Regions from separate parts of the Paenibacillus sp. P32E genome, predicted to be linked through region 1. Evidence: predicted binding sites of a transcription regulator. Region 1 holds the regulator's gene; the other holds the start of a gene.

Region 1 (15,717 bases):
GCTTCTTATGCATCAGCTTCACCGTAACAATAGCTGTTCCGCCAGGTGACAGACTGTGTAGCAGCCCTGTTACCAGCTTGGCCATCAGCTTGGGACTCCAGCTCATATCGCAGACCAGCAAATCAAACTCATTGTCCGAGAATTTCACTTCTCCGGCATTTTTGCGGAGAATCTTAAGTGAAGAATTCTTGCGGAGCGACTCGTGCATCAGCGCCGGGTCAATGGCTGTCACCTTAAGCCCCCGTTCCAACAGAAACGAAGTCCAACCGCCCGGAGACGCGCCAATATCCACGGCATTCCGGAAGCTCTGGAACGGAATCGAGAACTCTCTTTCCGCTTCCATCAGTTTGAACTTGGCCCTTGAGATCTGCCCGTCCTCTTTACGAAAACGGATCATGCCGCCATTCCAGCTCGACAGGTTGTCCTCAGGCCGGGAAACACCGGCATACAGCGCCTCACCATCGGCATACACCGAAATTATCCAATCCGGATCTTGCACGGTGAACTCCGCACCGAGGTCCTGCAGCCGTTCCTGAAGCCATTCACGCAGTTCCCCTGGGCTGTCCGGCCAGAAGGAGCTACTGCCCTTCCGGACATGCAGGGATACCTTCATCCCTTCAAGTTCGCTGCGGCGGCCCAGATAAACAGCGAGCCGCTCCAGCGCAGCCCCGTCGCCCTGGTCTTGGAACTGGACAGGCTGAATGTGCCGCAAAAAGATCGGCAGACTGCCGGCCAGTTTGCGTGACACCTCTTCTGGTTCGGCTTCCAGCGTGGCCAGGAATATTTCACCCGGCAGCAGCAGCGTGCTTTTCACCGACCCGAACAAGCGGCGCAGCTCTTCCTGGGCATATGGAGCAAAGCCGTGGTTGGCGGTGCAAATATACCGTGAATGTACTTTTTCTTCCGGAGCAGAGGTCTGCTGGGGAGTTACTTCTATCAAATCACTCAAAGGGTTGTGCCTCCAGGTCTTATTTTAATCCAGGGACGACCGCTATCCCATTCTATATCAGCAGGAATATCGTAGGTGGCCAAGATCATTTCTTTCGTTAATACTTCTTCTTTGGGACCAGAACCGGCCAGCTTGCCGCCCCGGATCAATGCCACATGTGTAAAGAGCGGCACAATTTCCTCAACATGATGTGTAACATATACTACGGATACGTTATGCTGCTTCAGCTTGTCGATTTCGGCAAGCATTTTTTCACGCTCGTACAGATCTAGTCCGGCACAGGGCTCATCCAGAATCAGAAGCTTGGGCTCAGCCATCAGGCAGCGTGCCAGCATTGCCTTTTTACGTTCCCCTTGGGATAGGGTTCCAAACGGATGGTTGGCCATCTCACCGAGATTCATGTCCTCCAGCAAACGGATGGCCCGCTCATGCACGGAACGCGGAATATCCTGATAGAAGCGAAGATAAGCATAGGCGCCAGTAGCAACAACCTCCCATACGGGATCAGTCAGCGACAGCTTTTCCATCAATGACGGTCCGATATAACCGATTTCCTTGCGTACCTCGCGCAGATCGCACTGGCCGTATTTATAGCCAAGCACCTCGACAGAACCTTTGCTCGGAAACAAATAACCAGTCATCATTTCCAGCAGCGTGGTTTTGCCTGAGCCGTTACGGCCCAGAATCACCCAGTTTTCGCCCTGCTTCATTTCCAGAGACACATCATCCAGAATGAGGCTTTGCTCTCTGCGCAGGGACAGATGTTGTAATGATATCATTATGAGGTCACACTCCTTATGTAGTCCAGCACCCGTTCCACTGAGCCCATTGAATAATAAATAGCCGGTTCCCTGCCGCGGTCAGCCGATGCAACCAGCAGGGCAGGCACACTGGAGATCTGGTAAGAATTCACCAGCACCGGCAGTATGTTCACATTCCCCGTTGCAATCAATAGTTCCTGCGGCAGCAGATGCTCCGCCACCTCCAGCATACGGCGGGCAGCTGTACAAGTTCCGCACAACGGAGTATACAAAAACACAACGAGAGGTTCACCCTCCCGTTCCAGTACCTTCAGCAGCTCCTGTTGATTCATCTCTATCATCCGTTTACCGCCCCTGAGGCAATCTCCAGAAGTCTGGACGGATCCAGCGGACCATTGTGGAGCCCAACATCAGCAGGAATAGCAGGATACAGAATTTCGTACATCTCCCGGCGTCCCTGCAGACTGGAGGTATGAAGATATATTTCGCGGGGAAACAGCTTTTCCAGTACGATTCTTTTCGCTACTTCACTTCCGCTATAATCATCAGGCCCCATGTCATAATCCAAAGATAAGAGTTCAACTTCACATTCACGGAGCAGCATCAGACATTCCTCCGTAGAACGTGCCAGCGCGAAGCCCTCGGGCCGTTTTCGGTAGTCGTCCATGAACAGATTGATCATTGCTGCCCCTCCTCTTCATACCACGTACGTACTGCAGCAATCTCCTGCCGGTGAGTTCCATCCGGTCCCTTCCCGGTCTCCAGAGCAATGGCTACCCGGCGAAAAGGTTCCGCAATCATCAGACTGCGCAAGCCATCATCACCGATACAGCCCATGCCGACGTTAGCGTGCCTGTCCCTCTGTAAGCCGAATGCATACATTGAATCGTTAAGATGAACAGCCACAAGATGCTCCCAATAGCCAAGAACTGTGCCTCGTTGAATGAATTCTTCCGTATGCTCCGGATTCCAGATCCCGGCGGCGAATGCATGGCAGGTATCCAGGCAAAAACCGATTTTCTCCGGGTAACGGCTTAGTTCACGGATTTTGACCAGTTCTTCCAGCGTTTTGCCCTCCTTGCCATGATTGCCAGCCTGATTTTCAATCAACAGTTTGGCCTGCCCGTCCCAGTTTTCCAGCGTTTCATTAATACATTGTATAATATTTTGATAGCCCTGTAACGGCTCTATGCCGCTAAAATGTCCAAAATGAACCACAATGCCCAGTGAACCGCAGGCCTCGGCAATCTCCAGGTCGTTCAGCAGAGATTCCACCATGATCGTCCTGGATGCCGCTGTGGCCGCCAGATTGGTTGGATAAGGAGTATGCGCGATCGACACCATTCCCTTATCCCGGCAAAAGGACGCACAGCTCTCCGCATCGCTTAAGTCCAGCTGCTTCAACCGCAGACTGCGCGGATTCTTCGGAAAATATTGAAAACACGCCGCACCGCTCTCCCAGGCAAACCGGGCTGCACGCCCAAATCCGCCGCGAGTGCTGACATGTGCCCCAATTTTGGGCTTATTCGTCATGCTGGCAATCCGGGCAATAAAACACCTTGCGTCCGGACAGCTCTATTTTGACAATGGTTCCCCCGCCGCGCAGACATGGCTCGCCTTCACGGTCATACACTTTGCACTGATCATTATAAGAACCGGTAACTGTATCCCCGGTCATAAACGGCATCTCCATATAGCCGCCGATTTCAGTGGCTTCCGTCAGCACCTTGCGTACACTATCATACAGCCGTCCCACCGTTTCCGGTGTCAGGTTCTGTACTAGTGTTGTTGGCAGGAGCTTGGCATCATAAGCGATTTCATCAGCATAGCAGTTGCCAATGCCAGCCATAACCTGCTGATTGACCATCAGGCTCTTCAGCGCCCCCCGGCGTCCTTTCAGAAGTCCAGCGAACCGTTCCCGCGTCATGCGCCGGTCCAGCAGTTCAGGCCCCAGTTTGCCCATTGCCGCTTCGCTCTCCTTAACGGACAGCAGATGCAAGTATCCCAGCCGTAGTCCCATAAAATACAGAATGTGCTCTCCAAATGCAAGCTCTACCTGTGTTGAGCGTTCAGGCCGTTCTTCCTCCGTCCCGTAGAACAGAAGTCCTCCGAGCATCAAATGCAGCAACAGCCTGCGGCCATCGTGAAGATGGAACAGAATATGCTTGGCTCTGCGCTCCACAAATACAATGCGTGCCCCAAGCAGCGCCTGGGTGAATTCTTCGGTCTCCATATTGATCGTTTTCTCCCGATTTACGGTTACACCTGTAATTGGGACATTTATAAGATGCTGGCTAAGCAGCTTTCTGTAATTCTCCATTTCCGGCAATTCCGGCATAATGATATCTTCCCTTCGTAGATAGGTATAAGCACACCTTTGACATTATACACCGAGTGCAAGCATAAGTTCAGCTAAATCGGCACAAATTTCATCCGGGTTCACTCCGGTAAGGCGCTGATAGTCTTCCAGATTGTCTCTAGTCGTAAGGCCCGTCAGCACAAGGATGGTCCGGCAGCCTGCGCGCGCTCCTGCGGAAATATCTGTGCGCATATTGTCTCCAATCACAACGGCCTCGCCCGGATCAATTCCCAGCAGGGACGTAGCGTAGGTAATGAGATGCGCCTCAGGTTTGCCAATGACTACAGGAGAAAATCCGCTTGCCGCTTCGATTGCAGCCCCCAGCGTCCCTGCTCCAGGCATGACGCCGTCATCGGAGGGAAGCATCAGATCCGGGTTCGTTAACACAAACTTTGCCCCCTCACGAATCCAGCGGGAAGCCCGTGCCAGGGTATCATATGTAAAAGACCGGTCAATGCCCTGTACAACATACTCCGGCGCTTCAGTCACCAAGGCAAGCCCCGCTTCGCGGCAGGCCTCGATCAATCCCTCTTCCCCAAGTATCGCCACAGTTGCTCCTGGTGATTCTCCGGCAATATAGCGTGCAGCCGCCAATGAAGAAGTGCACACCTCATGCGGCTCTGCTTCAATGCCCATTCCACGTAAATGAGCCGCTACGCTAGCCGGAGTTCGGGAAGAGTTATTCGTTACAAACAAATAAGGTATTCCAGCCTTGCGAAGTGAAGAAATGAGCAGATCTGCACCGGGAATCATCCGGCCTCCGTGGTATAATGTTCCGTCCAAATCAATCAACAAACCCCCAACAGATTTCATAGCTTCCCTCCTAATCTATTTTTAGTTCACTCCATTAATATTAAATCTTATTAATTTTCTGTTTTCCTCTATAGCTTTCAACCAATTAGCCAGTCGTTCTATATGGAAAAAGAATTGGCTTATGGGTATTCCACACGCATAACATGAAGCTTTTTCGCCAATATCTTTGCTTCTTCGTTTCTTTTTCATCCTGCTAATCCTTAAAATTTAACACACCTCGTCGAACACTATCGAACGCCCGCCCCGCCAGTCTTTTTTTGGCATGGCACTGTCATTTCCTGCGCTTTCCCGGAAAATAATTCACTTTCCCGGATCATTCTCCTGAGGATTTCCCGGAGATCTGCGGTATACCGGAAAGGTGCCGAACTCTTCAGCCAGCAGCGTCTGAGGAAAGATTGCCTGCGCTTCCATAAGCAGCGGCAGCAGCTCTTCCTGTGAAGTGTAGCGGGAACTGAAATGAGTCAGCAGCAACTCCCGCCCACCTGCATCGCGGGCCAGCTCGGCGGCCTGTACGGCAGTGCTGTGATGATACTGATAAGCCATATCCTTCAGATCGTGGCCAAAGGTTGCCTCATGGATGATCAGATCCGCATCCAAGGCAAGCGGTAAAGCCCCCTTACAGGGTCTTGTATCTCCCAGGACGGTTATAATTCGGCCTCGTTTCGGAGCATTCACCACTTCAGCTGCACGGATCAGGACGCCTTCCTCATTCGTTACATCTTGCCCCTTTTTTAATAAGCCATAGAGCGGTCCTGGTTTCAGACCATAGCTTTGCAGTATTTCTGTATTCAGGTTGCCCGGACTGTCTTTCTCCGTCACCCGGTAACCATAGCTGTCGATCCGGTGTTCCAGCAATCCAGCCTCAACCTTAAAGCTGTCATCCTCAAAGATCAGGCCTCCGCTATGTTCAACAATCTCAATTGCATATGGAATCCGGGACTGGCTGACTGACAAGGAGATATCCAGATAGGCTTTTAGACCAGGAGGTCCATACACCGTAAGCGGTCCTGTACCGCCTTGATATCCGCGGCTGGATAACAGACCCGGTAATCCGAACAGATGGTCACCATGGAGATGGGTGATGAACAGCTTTTCAAGCTTTCCCAGCCGAAGCGGGGATCGTAGAACCTGGTGCTGCGTACCTTCTCCACAATCGAACATCCAGAAGCTTCGGCGTTCTTCCAACAAGCGGAGTGCAACCGAAGTTACATTCCTCTGTAGCGTTGGAACCCCGGCATTTGTACCCAAAAAGTATATTTCCACTCATGCTCCTCCTCTCTATATTTTTAAAAACGCTTCAAATGCTGTAGAGCAGAATCTCATGCAGAGAATTTTACCCTTTTTGGGACAAAAAATCATCTTTCCGGTAAACGTATAGCTCCAGCAAAAAACCTCCCGGTTACGGGAGGTTCCGCTCTAATAGGGTGCAATCCCTACAGAATGAGTATACCGGACGGAAGCTTATTGCTTCTCCACATTAAAATACTGCGCTTCCGGGTGCGCGAACACCATCGCCGACACCGAAGCTTCGGGCTCCATCATGAAGCCTTCAGTAAGCTCGACACCAATGTCCTCAGGTGACAGCAGCTTGAATAGAGGTCCCTGATCCTCCAGATCCGGGCAAGCAGGATAACCGAAGGATACGCGAATGCCTTGATACCGGGCTCCGTGTCTTTGCTTCATGGTCATATCCGCCGGGTCCGGGAACCCCCATGTATCCCGTATCATATGATGAACGCGCTCCGCTAAACCTTCAGCTACCTCCAGCGCAACCGCCTGCAGGGCGTGGGAACGCAGATAATCGCCTTTGTCCTTCAATTCAGCCGACATTTCGCGGACACCATGACCTGCCGTAACCACCAGGAAACCGACATAATCCATAATTCCGCTGTCAACGGATTTCAAGAAGTCTGCCAGACATAGATAAGGCTCCACATTCTGTCGGGGGAAAGTGAAGGTATGGAGTACCTTGGCTGTATCCTGCGGATCGTAGATCAGAATGTCATTGCCATTCCCTTGAGCCGGGAAAAATTGATACATGGCTTGCGGAGTTATCGTACCTTCCAGCATCGCTTTATGCAGAATGTTATCCACGGTCTCCTTGAGTTCCACTGTGCGTTGGTCACCAGCAGCAAGCTGAGCTTCCACTGAACCCTTCAGTCCAAGATGATGACCCAGCAGCATCTGCATATTTACATAAGGAATAATATGTCCTAACGGGTAATTGCGCAGGACATGCCGCTCCAGATCAGGCGGCGTAAAGACCGGAGCATCCGCCGAAATCTTGGAACGGACCGCCCTTGTCAGCACTGGCAGCTCCTGCTGTGGAGCCACGGCTACCGCCGCCTCAGCTTCAAGGCGCACTTCCTCTTCAATTTTCAAACGTTCATCCGGATTCATCAACCGGTTGGCGATATCCAGGCCGTCCATGGCGTCCTTGGCATAGAGCACCAGACCGTCATATTCCGGCCGGATACGTGTCTTGGTGAACTTGCGTGTCAATGCAGCGCCGCCAACCATGATCGGCACATCGATACCTGCGGTACGCAAATCCTGAGCAGTCAGCACCATTTGCTGCGCCGACTTCACGAGCAAGCCGGACAGGCCAATCGCATCCGCTTTTTCCCGCCGAAACGCTTCGATGATATTCTCCGGTGGTACTTTTATACCCAGATTGATAATCTCGTAACCATTATTGGAGAGGATGATCTCCACCAGATTTTTACCGATGTCATGCACATCACCCTTAACCGTAGCCAGCATGATCTTACCCTTTACAGATGTCTCATCCTTCTGCATGAACTGTTCCAAATGGTTGACAGACGCCTTCATCACTTCAGCGCTTTGCAGCACTTCTGCAACAATCAGCTCATTGTTGTTGAACAGTCTGCCAACTTCAGACATTCCAGCCATCAACGGACCGTTAATGATCTCCAGCGGACCCGACTTGTTCAGAGCTTCGTTCAGATCGGGAATCAAGCCTTCTTTGGTCCCTTCCACTACATAGGAGGCCAAGCGCTCCTCCAAGGAGAGACTGGAGATTTTCTCCTTCTTCTCCACCTTCTTCCCGCGAAAAGCGGCAACGAATGCGGACAACGTATCATCATTTGTATTATAGATCAACTGCTCAGCCAGATAACGGTCCTGTTCTGAAATGGAGGCATACCGCTCTACCTTTTCCGTATTCACGATGGCATAGTCCAGTCCGGCCTTAGTGCATTCATAGAGGAATACCGAGTTAAGCACCTCGCGACCCGCTTCAGGCAGACCAAACGAGACATTGCTTATACCCAGGATGGTATGCACCTCAGGAAGGGCTTCCTTGATTAGACGGATACCGTCGATTGTCTCCTTGGCGGAACCGATATACTGCTCATCCCCGGTACCTACAGGAAATACCAGTGTATCAAAAATCAGATCCTCCGGCGCCAGACCATACTTATTAACCAGCAGCTCGTAAGAACGTTTCGCAACTTCCAGCTTATCCGTAGCTTTAATAGCCTGTCCCGTTTCATCTATGGTGCCCACAACAATGGCAGCGCCATATTTATGGATCAGCGGAGTGACCAGCTCGAATTTTTCTTCACCATCTTCAAGATTAATGGAGTTAATGATCGCCTTGCCCTGGCAGTACTGTAGTGCCAGATCAATTACCTTGGGATCGGTGGTATCAATCATAAGCGGAACCTTTACCTTTTTGACCACCAGTTCCAGAAATTTCTTGATATCTTCACTCTCATCACGGTCCGGGTCCTGAACACAGACATCTATCACTTGTGCACCACTCTTCACCTGAGCCCGGGCGATTTCGGAAGCTTCTTCATATTTCCCCTCCACAATCAGCCGCTTGAACTTCCGCGAGCCAAGAACATTCGTGCGTTCACCCACCATATACGGGCGGTTGTCACTCTCAATATATACAGGCTCAATCCCGGAAAGTGCCGGCGGATGCTGTCCATCCAGACCACGGGGCGGATACACCGCAAGCGCCTCAGCCATTGCACGGATATGGTCCGGTGTGGTTCCGCAGCAACCCCCGGCAATATTGAGCCAGCCCTTCTCGGCAAAACCGGCAAGCTTACGGGCAAGAGAATCCGGCGACTCGTGATAATTACCGTTTTCGTCGGGCAGACCTGCATTCGGATAGCAGCTTACTGCTGCTGAGGAGATTGCCGAGAGTGAACGGATATGGTCACGCATAAACTCAGGTCCGGTCGCACAGTTGAGCCCGATGGAGATAGGTTTCAAATGCTCCAGTGAAATGTAAAAAGCTTCAATGTTCTGCCCGGCAAGTGTAGTCCCCATCGGTTCTATCGTCCCGGAGATCATGACCGGCAGCATTACCCCCGTCTGCTCAAAAGCATTGCGGATGCCGATACTTCCCGCCTTCACATTGAGTGTATCCTGGGAAGTTTCGAGCAGCAGCGCATCCACTTTCCCGTCGATCAGCGCGACCGCCTGTTCCTCATAGCTCTTCACAAGTTCATGGAATGTGACACCACCAGTCACTGAAAGGGTCTTCGTTGTTGGTCCCATAGCCCCGATAACATAGCGCGGATGGTCAGCTGTATCATATTTGTCTACGGCATTCCGGGCCAGTCTGGCGGCTTCGAGATTGATCTCGCGTGCCCGCTGTGGAATATCATATTCGGCCAGCACGACAGAAGTCGCACCGAAAGTATTCGTCTCAATTAAATCCGCACCGGCTTCCAGATATTTCTCATGAATATCCTGTATGACCTCAGGCCGGGTGAGCACCAGCATTTCATTACAACCGTCAAGCTCTTCTCCGCCAAAATCCGCACCGGTAAGCGGCACCTGTTGAATCATCGTACCCATTGCTCCATCAAGAATCAGTATGCGCTGTTGTAAGCTTTCAGCAAGTGTGAATTTAGCCACTTTCTATCCCCCCAGTAAAACATTAGAGTAAGTTTAGCAGAATATAAGGAATTCGAAAAGCCTTCCTTTCCAATCTACATTATCTGTTATTGCTGGCGGCAGCCCCCCGCCTTAGGTTTTGTTGTATTATGGCTGAACCACAAGCTTTTTACTGGGCATAGAATGCTGTGTCCGAGCAGTTACATGGGAAGTCACCGTAAACTCGCCAGCTGTTTCTACTATTCCTTCAGCCTTATATGTACCATCCCCTGCTGCTTCCCCAGCGAACTCCAACTTCTTGTCCGTATTGCTGTTACTTCTGATTTCAAAAAGAACCTCTTTTGCATCATTCACTGGTTCGCCTTCCTGTGTCACCAGCGCTTCAAAACTCACCTTCTGGCCTGCAGTAACCTGCTGGGGGCTCCAATTCAACTCTACTTTTATAGGCTCCATAGACATGTTTGCCACAGTATGCATATGACTCTCCGTCTTCCCGCCTCCTGAACAGCCTGAAAGAGCTACTGTAATCATTACCGATAAAAATGCTGCCAGCTTCCTTTGATGGATCATTTGGAATCCCTCCGAATCAAGGTAGGTTAATATCATACTGACATATCTGTGAAGCATTTCTTTTCTATTATACACATAATATTCAGATAATCAGTAATCCAACTCTTTTTCCCGCCCCAATTTGTGAGAATGGTCACATCGCCACTGATACACACGAGATTTATTTACATGCTAAAAAAACCGCATCCCCATTTGATCAGGATAACGGTTTTTGGAAGAGATACTATAAAGATTTCACAAGCGGAAGAAGCTCACTAAGATGACCAATCTGATAGTCCGGTGTAATTTCAGGATCAGTTTCTTTACCGGTGCGGTTAATCCATACGGTAGTCAGGCCTGCGCCAAGACCGCCAAGGATATCAGTAGTCAGCTTGTCGCCAACCATAATTCCTTCCTCCGGCGAAATATCAAGCAGTTCCATCGCATGTGTAAATATCCCTTTGTCCGGTTTGCCTTTACCGAAATTGCCTGAAATCACAATATGGTCAAAGTACGGAATCAACGCAGGCACACCATCCAGCTTCTCCTGCTGCAATGCAGGACACCCGTTCGTCAAGAGCAGCAGCTTCACCTTACCCTTGAGCTGATCCAGTACATGCAGCGTTTCTTCATACATGTATGGGTGGCTTCGGCGTTCTGCGGCAAATTTAGCAGCCAGCTCTGCAGCCAGCGCTTCATCCTCCACACCCAGTGCTGCCAGCCCGCGGCGCCAGGATTCGTTACGGTAGACAGGAGCAAGCTGCTCCATCTTCCGGAATTCAAGCTGTTCACCTGCTGTAAAATTCCCCCACAGCGCTTCAAAAGGATTGATCCCAATCAGCTTGGTGAACGGAAACGTTTCATATGATTCATACAGATTCCTCGCTTCCCTGCGGACAGCTGCTTCCAGTTCCTTAGGATCGACGGATTCACCTGCTGCTTCACTGGCATAACGAAATGCTTCTTCAACGCTACGCTCATCCCAGAGCAGTGTGTCATCAAGGTCAAAGAGTACGGCGGAAATCGGCATTATAGTTCTCCCTCTCCCTATGCAGGACGTATCTTTCTATTCGTTCACATATTCTACATGATTCTGCTTGGCGAACTGCTCCAGACGCTCACCCATTGCATTAATGTCATAACGGTTGAACAGCCTGGAGAATACCCACTGTGTGCGTTTACCTTTATACTTAATGGAAACTGCACCACGGGTAACGGTAATTTTTTCAATATCCGCTGCTGGAAGCTGACGCTCACGGTTGTATTTAATGGTGGCAAGTCTGGCACGTTCAACCTTCAAATATGGACGGCGGAAAAACAGCAGTGCCGCAAGCAGGAAATACAGTACCACTCCCAGCCAGTTGGCAAGAATGCCGCTGCCTTTAGCTTCATCTATGGAACCAACTACCCAGAACATGATGCCAAGCATCAACAATATTACCGGAAATACAATATTGCGGCCTTTAAAAATATCGCTGCTCTTTGCAGCGGCAGAAGTGGTTGATGCATAGATGGAATCTTTCCCTTGCTTCTTGCGTTGCTTGTTGATTTGCTGTGTGTTGCGTTGAACCATTCTTTCCCAAGAACGGGCCATGTCAGTTCCCCCTAGTCATCCTATAATATCTATGAAAAGGAACAGAGCATCATTAACTCCTGCCTTGTTGCCTTGTTCATGCGCTTATTTGTCCACAATTTCAATATTATTAAGTTGAGCACGGAAGTTACTGCGGATATTACCCAGGTAGATCTCGCGAAGCTTGGCTCTTTCCGTAAGCTCCTCTTCATTCAGGCCGTCACTCTTCTGTTTGCGCGCTAATTCATTGATGCGGGCGACCAATTCGTCAATGTTCAATATGTTCCCCTCCCCTATAAATTCATTCTAACTTTGCCATGAGAAAAAGAGCTTGTCAAGGTCTACCCCCTGAAAGCTCCTGGTATCCATCTATAGGTACTCTATCAGTATTAATATACAGGTAAACTCAGCACATCGCCGGCTTGGATATTGCTGTTCTTAAGACCGCTCGTCCGTTTGATTCCTTCTATATATACAGCCGTTTTCATATGAGCCGGTTTATTCTTAAGTGCTATGCTCCAAAGTGTATCCCCGCGTTCAACAACAACCCTCTTCTCCTGCTTGGCCGACAACACCGATCCCGCAAAAACATTGCCTACCACAGTAAATCCGGAAATCACTAACAGAAAAATCAAGGCCAGCTTTACAATTGTGTCCTGGCGGAGCAATCTGCGGCAAGGTGCTGTTAAAGAGGAAAGAAGATTCTTCATATCTAGTCTATCATTGTATGCAGAACGGGCTCTCGCTGTTTGGTCCTCATGAACCTCGTCGTAAATACTACGGTATGTGCTGTACTTTAACATATTAACCGACCTCCAAACACTTGTTCTTACTTTCGAAATTAATATAACACGAACATGTGTTTTGATCAATACTTTTTTCGAACAATTGTTCCCTTATTCTTCGAACCTCTTTTTCTGTTATATCCACTCCGCTTTTCCATTCTCCAGCTGCCATTCCCGATCGTTTTAGAACTTATGTTTGTACGAACGGAAGTTCTATGTTATAATTTTCCCAAACATAGTATATGGGGTTGATTCCGATGTCAAAGATTTCGAGTCGTCAACTGGCGATCCTGGAATTTATTCGTAACGAAGTCCGCAGCAAGGGGTATCCGCCTTCTGTCCGGGAAATCGGTGAAGCTGTAGGACTGGCTTCCAGCTCCACGGTACACGGTCACCTGGACCGGTTGGAGAAGAAAGGGCTTATCCGCCGTGATCCAACGAAACCGCGTGCAATAGAACTGCTGGGACAAGAGGATTCCGAGAATGTTCATCAATTTGTTCAGACGGTAACACGCATTCCAGTCGTTGGAAAGGTTACCGCCGGGGTACCGATTACAGCAACAGAGAATATCGAGGACTACTTTCCACTGCCTACTCATTATGTAGGTGATAACAAAGTGTTCATGCTGTCTGTTCTTGGTGACAGTATGGTCGACGCTGGCATTATGAATGGTGACTATGTAATCGTCCGCCAACAGCAGACAGCAGATAATGGCGATATCGTCGTTGCCATGACTGAAGAAGATGAAGCAACAGTTAAGACCTTCTACAAAGAACGTGACCATATCCGTCTGCAGCCGGAGAATCCGGCTTATGAGCCTCTACGTCTGAATCGAGTTACGATTCTGGGCAGAGTTATCGGCCTATTCCGCGATATTCATTAGTAAGTCCCCGTCTCATTTATAACTGTTCCGCTCAATAGCGGAACAGTTTTTTCATTTTCCTCCAATCTACCAATTGTTTTCTTTACACTATTTAGTACTAATAGTTGGCCTATATTGTTACCCTCTGCCTGATTAACCGAAGGGGAACAACTGTTCGCTATAGGTTTTCTATCTAATTTTCCAGAACTCTCTCTACACTCCACTCATATCCTGATCATAAAAGGAGTGTTGATCAAAATGCCCAATTATCGAATCATTATCGATCTGTCACAGCGAATGCTGTATCTTCTGGACAATGACACTGTAATTAGAGGTTTTCCTGTCGGCATAGGCAAGATGCTGTCCGTTTCTCCAGTTGGAGAATATACCATTATCAACAAACAGAAAAACCCCGGCGGCCCTTTCGGAGTTTTTTGGATGGGCCTATCCAAACCCCATTATGGGATTCACGGAACCAATGACCCTTCCTCCATCGGTAAAAAGGTCTCCCATGGCTGTATTCGCATGTACAATGAAGATGTGTTATCCCTCGCAGCAACAGTTCCCATTGGAACCCGCGTAACTATTCGGGAATAACTGCACAAAGGACACCTTAGCGAGACATTTATCAACGTCTCACTAGGTGTCCTTCATGTTCAAACATTTATTTTGCATACAAACAGGAAAAGCGGAGTAATATGTCGAAACCTGTATATTGGTAAATTAAATCTTGAAAGGAAGTGTCTGGTTTGAATCAATCCAAAATAAGAACCCATGTCGACTTCAAGGTCGACGCATTAGGTAAGCTCTCCAATCTTTTACTGAACAATAATCATGGGGAACGCAGAGTCAATATCCTTACTGCCTTCGGCAGCATTCAAGGCAACGTAGCTTCGAACACCAGCAGTAATGAGGATGTATTTAACCTCAAATCATTGATGGACGATGTCATCGTTGATGAATACATTTCCTACTTGGGTGCTGAGCATCCTGAAAAGACTTTCAATTACAATTTTGTAGTTTTGGATAATGTAATTGTACGGCCTTTCGCCAGCTTTGGAACTGAAATTGAATATAAGCAGCTGATTGTCTATGCCGAGCAAATAACGTCCTTCAACTTCATGTAAAACCTGTTTATGATTACATATTGAAGTAATAGACGGATAATGTCTCCCGGTGAATCTCAGGCTTATACCACTCACGACCCGGGAGCACATTGTTCTTATTGCTGAGTCTGCTCATATCCAAGCTCATCCAGAATGCCTTTAGCCAGTACAAGCTGCACCTCTTCCGGCTCCTTCAGCTTCCTGGCGTAGACTACTGCACTTTTGGCAACTTTCTCAATCAATCTTCGGCCCTGTTCCTTGGTGATCGACACTTCTACCCCAGAGCGCCCTACCACTTCAGATAAGCAGAAAAAGACAATGCGCATACTATAATTCTCCCTGCTTAAAAAGTAGAACAAGTGAGGAACATTTTTCAGCAGACGATCCACCCAATTCGTAATCTCACGGATCTGATAAATCTCCCTGCGATCCTGCTCATACCCGTTAAATATGAGCTTTACCTTCCCGCGCATTTTCTTTTTCTCATACTTCTTGAATTCCCGTAAATAATTCTCCAGTCTTCCCTTTTCCACATCTTCCCTAGAAATATTCATCACTGTAACATCTTCATCTTTTTCCATCTCTATCACCTTCCACTTATGTAAGATAACCGGTTTCACACCTATGAAAAGGCATCCCGGGGGATGCCTTAGATTCCAAGACTTCTTTTAAAGGTTAAGATCTAAGCATTAAACCTTACAGCACACTTCTAAGCAATCGGATAGCCGCAGCGTTTAAGCGTAACGCTTCCCGTATGGAAGCTCTCGCAGCCAGCAGCTCACGTCTGGCACGGCTTGGGTTTGGCACCCGGCGCAAGTTTTCATTGATTTCTTCCAGTCTTTCCAGCAAAATAGCTCTTTGTGTCCGCAGCAAACTGATAGCTCTGCGGATTCTCGCACGTTCGCGTTCTGTCATCATTACACCTCTTTTACGTTTTATAGTATAAGAGATGCAAGAGCAGACACATTGGTATGTGTTATCTGGCAACAATAACAGATCATAAAACGAAAGAGCCGCTTTTCAGCAGCTCTCAGAGTCAGGTTAAGCTTCCTTGACCTTTATAGAGATCACATTCGCCGGA
Region 2 (5,318 bases), on a different contig from region 1:
GCAGAATTCTCCCCAGCCCTTTACCTTGATACTCCGGAAGTATAGCCAGTGGTCCAATGTTCATGATCGGAGATCCTTCATATTCATCGTCTGCTCCACGGACAACGCCGACCGCTTGACCATTATGGCGAAGAATCATGAGACCGCCTTCAATGTAGTCCTTGCGGGAAATCATATTCGTCACCATTTCCGGAGTGGCCGGTGTTTCGCTCCCTTTCAGTTTGGCAAAGCCGGCATTTCTCACCCCGCACCAGTCAGGCTCATCGGTTCCAGGCCGAAAAGGCTTAATTTCGTATCCGGTGGGCAAGCTGAGGTCAGGAACAAATGCTTCATTACGGACAAGCAAATAGGAATAGCGCTCCACAGCAAAGCCGGCAGCAAGCATATTGTGCGTCTCTCTTGCATTCACCGTTGGTACAAATATATCCAGCTTATCCAAACCTGCCGTATGCCGTAGTATGGCTTGCAGCAGCTCCCGGTAAATGTCAGGTTCAGCGGTATCCGCCTGAAAAATCCGAAAACGGCCTTTTCGTCCTCTGCGGTTATAGTCATTCAAAATCAGCGAAGCGGCCGCAACCAGTGCACCCTGCTCATTTATCGCCACATAGGTGGGATTCTCTTCCGACAGTTCAAACTCAGCAAGCTGCTCTTCATATAAAAAGGAATCGTCAATATCCGGCCGGTGCTTCCGGCAAAAATCCAAAAACTCGTCTCTCCTATGCTCACTTAACGCTTCAATCTTCATTTGCTTATCATCCTTCCAGCCTGTTATACTGCTGTTCTAAAAGTATCAGAAGTTCAATCAACCGAAAAGGGTAAAAACAACTATGAACCATTGTATCATTGCTGCCATTACCAAAAGTCCGCTGAGAGCCTCCCTGTATCATTTTACCAGAGCAAGCAACCTGCAGGGTATGGCTGCCTTGGATGGGATCTTCGCATCGGCCTTGCTGTACCCCGAATATGCCAACGGCATACGCCGGAATGAAGCCCGGAAGGCAGTCTATAACGGCCAGCATGCAGTGCTGAACTCCCATCTTCGAATCACCCCCGAGGCTATGGAAGCAGGAACAACGGCTGAACAGTTCCGCGCCTGTCTGGACAGCCATGTCTTCCTGTGGCCAACTGAACGCGACTGTATGTCCATGGCAGCTATGTACTCTCGCAGAGAACCAGGAGAGACCTTTGCCATTCTGAAATTTGATGCCCTTAAGCTCTTAACGGATCACTTCGATCATATCCGGTTGTCCAAATATGACTCCGGGAGCTCTCCCCGATACCCGCACCGGATGTCCTACCGCAAGAGCTGTGAGATGCTGCTGCCCATCGGACAGTTCATGACAGAGAATAGGCCGTCGATTCCGGCAAAGCCCTCCGAGATCAAAGAGGTGCTTGTTGAGTATTCGCTCACTCCGTTAAGCCGCTATCTTCAGACAATCTACTGTTCCGGTCAGGAGCTGGTGCCAGCAGCTTGGAGGGCCATCCATGAACCGCTGGTTTTGCCTTCGACTCCGCATTCCTAAATAATGTGAGAGCATTCGAGCATAAAAAACAAGCATCCCTTCAAAAGAAGGGATGCTTGTGTAAACCGTAGTGCGGTCAAGAGGACTCGAACCTCCACGATATTGCTATCACTGGCACCTGAAGCCAGCGCGTCTGCCAATTCCGCCATGACCGCATATTCAATGACTTAATTTCGCAGTCACAAGATAGATCATACCATTCGAAGATGTCTGAGTCAATATTTTTATGCAATTATTTTTAATACATTAATTTCTGTATAAATATTGCTTTTATTTGCGAATACGGGGTATAATGAGAACAAAGGTTCGCATACTATAAATGAGGTGATTTATATGGCGACTACCAAGAGAAATCCACTAACTACACCAACAATCCCCGAAGATATAACCAAAGACGAAAAGTCCCTTGTCAGAAGCTATTTGCTGCTTACGTTCATTCATAAAGTATTTGAACGCGATTGCCGGGTCATCGGCAAGAGCGGGTTATTCAAGACACCACAGCTCTACATGGAGCTGGTATCCGGTGCAACGAAGAAGACCTCACTGATGCTCCAGGAGGTCACTCGTGAGCTTACCTCGCATCATCTGAAGATCACAACCATCCGTCAAGATCAACGGGGTGTAGAGGCCCAATATTCCTGCCGGGGATACACCGGCGAGATGAATATCCCTTGGCCCGGATTCCGTAATGAAATGATGCTGCGGATGCGTGCTTACCTCGGCCTGACACCCGAGCTAACCGTTCTCCCCCGGGAAGAAGCTGTGGAGCAGATGGCTTTATCCATTTAAGATCTACACCGCCAATAGCAACAGCCCCGTCCATAACCGGACGGGGCTGTTGCTGCGTCTTATATATTCTCCGGCTCTTGTCTGGGTTCGGCAAAGGGCTGGTACACATAGTTGCGGTCAAGCTTCACTATCCGCTTATTGGGACGGCGTATCATCACCTGAGACTCGTCCCAGGCAAGAACAATACCCTTTACATCATTGCTCTCCAGTGCATCGCGTACAACACGGATCTTCTCACCGGAAATCCGGTAGGCATCCAGCTGTTCGTCACTAATCATGAAGTTCAAGTCTCCTTTCAACACATTGCTAGCCTTATCCACCCGTGAAAAAGACCCCAATGAGTAGTCATTCGGGTCTAGTTACTTGCAGTTCTAACCTTATATCTTATGAAGTTCTATATCAGCGCTTCATTCTTCTCAAACCAGAAGTCAAGAACTTTAGCGGACATCACACGTTGTTCCAGATATTCCACTTGATGATCAGTGAATTTCTGTCTCCAATTGAAGGACAATTCTTCACACAAGCTTGTGATCGTCAAAAGTTCAGACCAAGCGACGTAACGTTTGTACCAGAAAAACTGAGGATGTTCAATCATATAGGGATACAGGTCGTCGAATTCCGTATGTTTGCAATCCAGCGCACGCTCGAAATGATCCTTGGCCTCGGTTAGTTTATCAATAAAAAATTGCTCTGTCACCGGTTCTTTCCCCATTGTGACGCCTCCTCTCTCATGTCTAATTTTTATTATAAAGGAAAACTTATAGAGTGAAAAGCAGTTGTTAAAAAAATAGGCTATGTTCCTCTAATTGTCATCCTTTATTCGTCAAAGACAATCGTTCCTTCACTAAGAGACATAATCCGGACAAGCGACTCCAGACGGATACCCTGTTCTCTAATGGTTCTGGCTCCGGCCTGGAAGCTTTTCTCCACAACTACACCGAGTCCGACCAGTTCTGCGCCGGAGCGCTGAATGATTTTGATGAGACCGCGTGCGGCGTCGCCATTTGCGATAATATCGTCAATGAACAGCACCTTGTCATCCGCAGAGATAAATTGACGGGAGAGCATGATGTCTGTAACAATGCCTTTGGTGAATGAAGGCACTCTCTCGCACAGCGCATCCGGATCAGCTAACAGTGTTTTTTTGCGGCGGGCAAACACCAGTGGTACCTTCATTTCGTAAGCGGTGGCAAATGCCACGGCAATACCCGAGGATTCCACGGTAACCACCCGTGTAACTCCAGCATCAGCAAATCTCCCGGCAAACTCCCGTCCCATTTCCATCGTCAGCATAGGATCAACCTGGTGGTTGAGCAGCGCATCCAGCTTCAGCACCTGATCGGAAAGGACGACCCCTTCCTGCAAAATCCGTTGTTTCAATAATTCCATGATTTTGAACCTCCATTACCCTTTATAATTCCAGACGTCCACCGTAATAACCTTATTTAAGCATTAGGCGGAAGTCATGTCCTTCTGCTCATCATCATAACCTGTACTATATGGACTGCACAAGGCTATCCTTTGGCACAGCCATTTTTTATCTTTGCAGTACAATGAAGGAGGGGAGCCATGAAATCCCATGTCCGTACTCTGCAAATCGCTTTCACCTATATTGGCACCATTGTAGGTGCCGGATTCGCCACCGGCCAGGAGATCCTTCGGTTCTTTACAAGATATGGGCACTGGGCCGTGCTGACCATCCTGCTCTCCACGGCCTTGTTCATCTGGCTCGGCACCAAAATGATGATTATCGGCCAGCGCATCGGAGCAGACTCTTATGAAGATTTCAACCGCCATCTCTTCGGTGAGCGTGTCGGCAAAAGCATCAGCCTGTTCACGATGATCATCCTGATCGGTGTCAACAGCATTATGCTGGCCGGGGCAGGAGCTATTTTTCAGGAGCATCTCGGAATGCCCTATCAGGCAGGCCTCCTGCTGACAATTCTCGGGTCCTATCTGCTGCTGAAGCGCGGGATTTCAGGCATCCTGCAAATCAATAGTCTGGTTGTGCCGTTAATGCTTACTCTGTCGCTAATTATAATTTTTAATACGCTGAACGTCCCTGGTGCAGATCGGTTCTTGTTTCTACCGACGGATCACAGCCCCTTTAGCGCCTGGATGTCGCCGCTTCTCTACACTGCCTTTAATCTGGGCATGGCACAAGCCGTACTGGTACCTCTGGCCCGGCATACGAATGATGAGAGAGCACTGCGGAGAGGCGGGATTCTCGGGGGGGTAGGCATCGGCTTCATGCTACTTGCTGCACATTTTGCCATGAGCTCACAGATGCCGGGCATTCTTCAGTTCGAGATTCCGATGGGCAGCATCGCGGTCCGCCTTGGTCCAGTGGTGCAGGGGATCTATCTGATGCTAATATTCATGGAGATCTTCAGTACCTTTGTGGCTGATATTTATGGCGTCGGTACACAGCTTGAGCAGCGTCTGCCCATCGCCCCCGCCCTGGTGACCCCGATCCTCATGCTAATCTGCTATGTGTTCAGCCAGTTTGGTTTCAGCTCGCTGCTTTCTATTTTCTATCCCATCTTCGGCGCCGTCTCGCTGGTGTGGGTCGTAATGTTGCTCCGCGCTCCGATGTCACCGCCTCCACAAAAAGGTGATCCCCCTGCCACTAACGTCAAAGGGATCACGATTGTTGCGGTAAAACCAGTGATCCGGATTACACGGAAATAGCTGCTGCCTGTGGATAACGGCAGGTGGTACATTGGGAATGAGCGGTAATATTGTAATGCTGAACCTTTGGATCAATGAACCGGACGGGCCGCCCAATACGGCAGGTAATGCGGATTGGGGATGCCCGCGGGTGGAGCTCATTCAAAGGTATTTTTACTTTTGATTGCTCCGAGCGTCGCCACCGCAAGACCCTCACAGGCATATTTTCGCTTGCCTGACGGTAAAATCCGCATTGCTGTGCTCTAGACCGAAATTACCGAGGCGGCGGGAATGATCCGGGATGCCGCTTCAGTCACATGTCTATGACAGGTCATC

Evidence for each region. The regulator LexA, encoded in region 1, represses DNA repair genes until DNA is damaged. The targets are predictions, from matches to a motif close to CGAACATATGTTCG.
Region 2: A3848_RS11600 (YhjD family protein) is a predicted target of LexA. The motif match lies at 1,819-1,832, and genes of this name have one in related genera.

The regions. Positions count from the first base shown of each region.
Region 1 covers NZ_LVYY01000007.1:178,879-194,595, forward strand. The annotation lists gene A3848_RS08655 (SAM-dependent methyltransferase) at 1-949, opposite strand, end outside; gene A3848_RS08660 (ABC transporter ATP-binding protein) at 946-1,728, opposite strand; gene A3848_RS08665 (thioredoxin family protein) at 1,728-2,051, opposite strand; gene A3848_RS08670 (cyclic-phosphate processing receiver domain-containing protein) at 2,048-2,392, opposite strand; gene A3848_RS08675 (deoxyribonuclease IV) at 2,389-3,243, opposite strand; gene A3848_RS08680 (Fpg/Nei family DNA glycosylase) at 3,233-4,048, opposite strand; gene A3848_RS08685 (TIGR01457 family HAD-type hydrolase) at 4,094-4,882, opposite strand; gene rnz (ribonuclease Z) at 5,183-6,145, opposite strand; gene metH (methionine synthase) at 6,344-9,721, opposite strand; gene A3848_RS08700 (FixH family protein) at 9,908-10,330, opposite strand; gene A3848_RS08705 (HAD family hydrolase) at 10,554-11,339, opposite strand; gene A3848_RS08710 (hypothetical protein) at 11,376-11,903, opposite strand; gene A3848_RS08715 (DUF896 domain-containing protein) at 11,988-12,161, opposite strand; gene A3848_RS08720 (LysM peptidoglycan-binding domain-containing protein) at 12,272-12,685, opposite strand; gene lexA (transcriptional repressor LexA) at 12,925-13,551, shown strand; gene A3848_RS08730 (L,D-transpeptidase) at 13,789-14,127, shown strand; gene A3848_RS08735 (hypothetical protein) at 14,280-14,657, shown strand; gene A3848_RS08740 (hypothetical protein) at 14,753-15,217, opposite strand; gene A3848_RS08745 (hypothetical protein) at 15,333-15,551, opposite strand; gene A3848_RS08750 (hypothetical protein) at 15,678-15,717, opposite strand, start outside.
Region 2 covers NZ_LVYY01000011.1:11,334-16,651, reverse strand. The annotation lists gene A3848_RS11615 (GNAT family N-acetyltransferase) at 1-745, opposite strand, end outside; gene A3848_RS11610 (DUF7002 family protein) at 828-1,523, shown strand; tRNA gene A3848_RS11605 (tRNA-Leu) at 1,595-1,678, opposite strand; gene A3848_RS11600 (YhjD family protein) at 1,857-2,312, shown strand; gene A3848_RS11595 (hypothetical protein) at 2,372-2,590, opposite strand; gene A3848_RS11590 (hypothetical protein) at 2,707-3,024, opposite strand; gene A3848_RS11585 (xanthine phosphoribosyltransferase) at 3,129-3,701, opposite strand; gene A3848_RS11580 (YkvI family membrane protein) at 3,882-5,003, shown strand; gene A3848_RS32905 (hypothetical protein) at 5,041-5,166, shown strand; gene A3848_RS11575 (AAA family ATPase) at 5,246-5,318, opposite strand, start outside.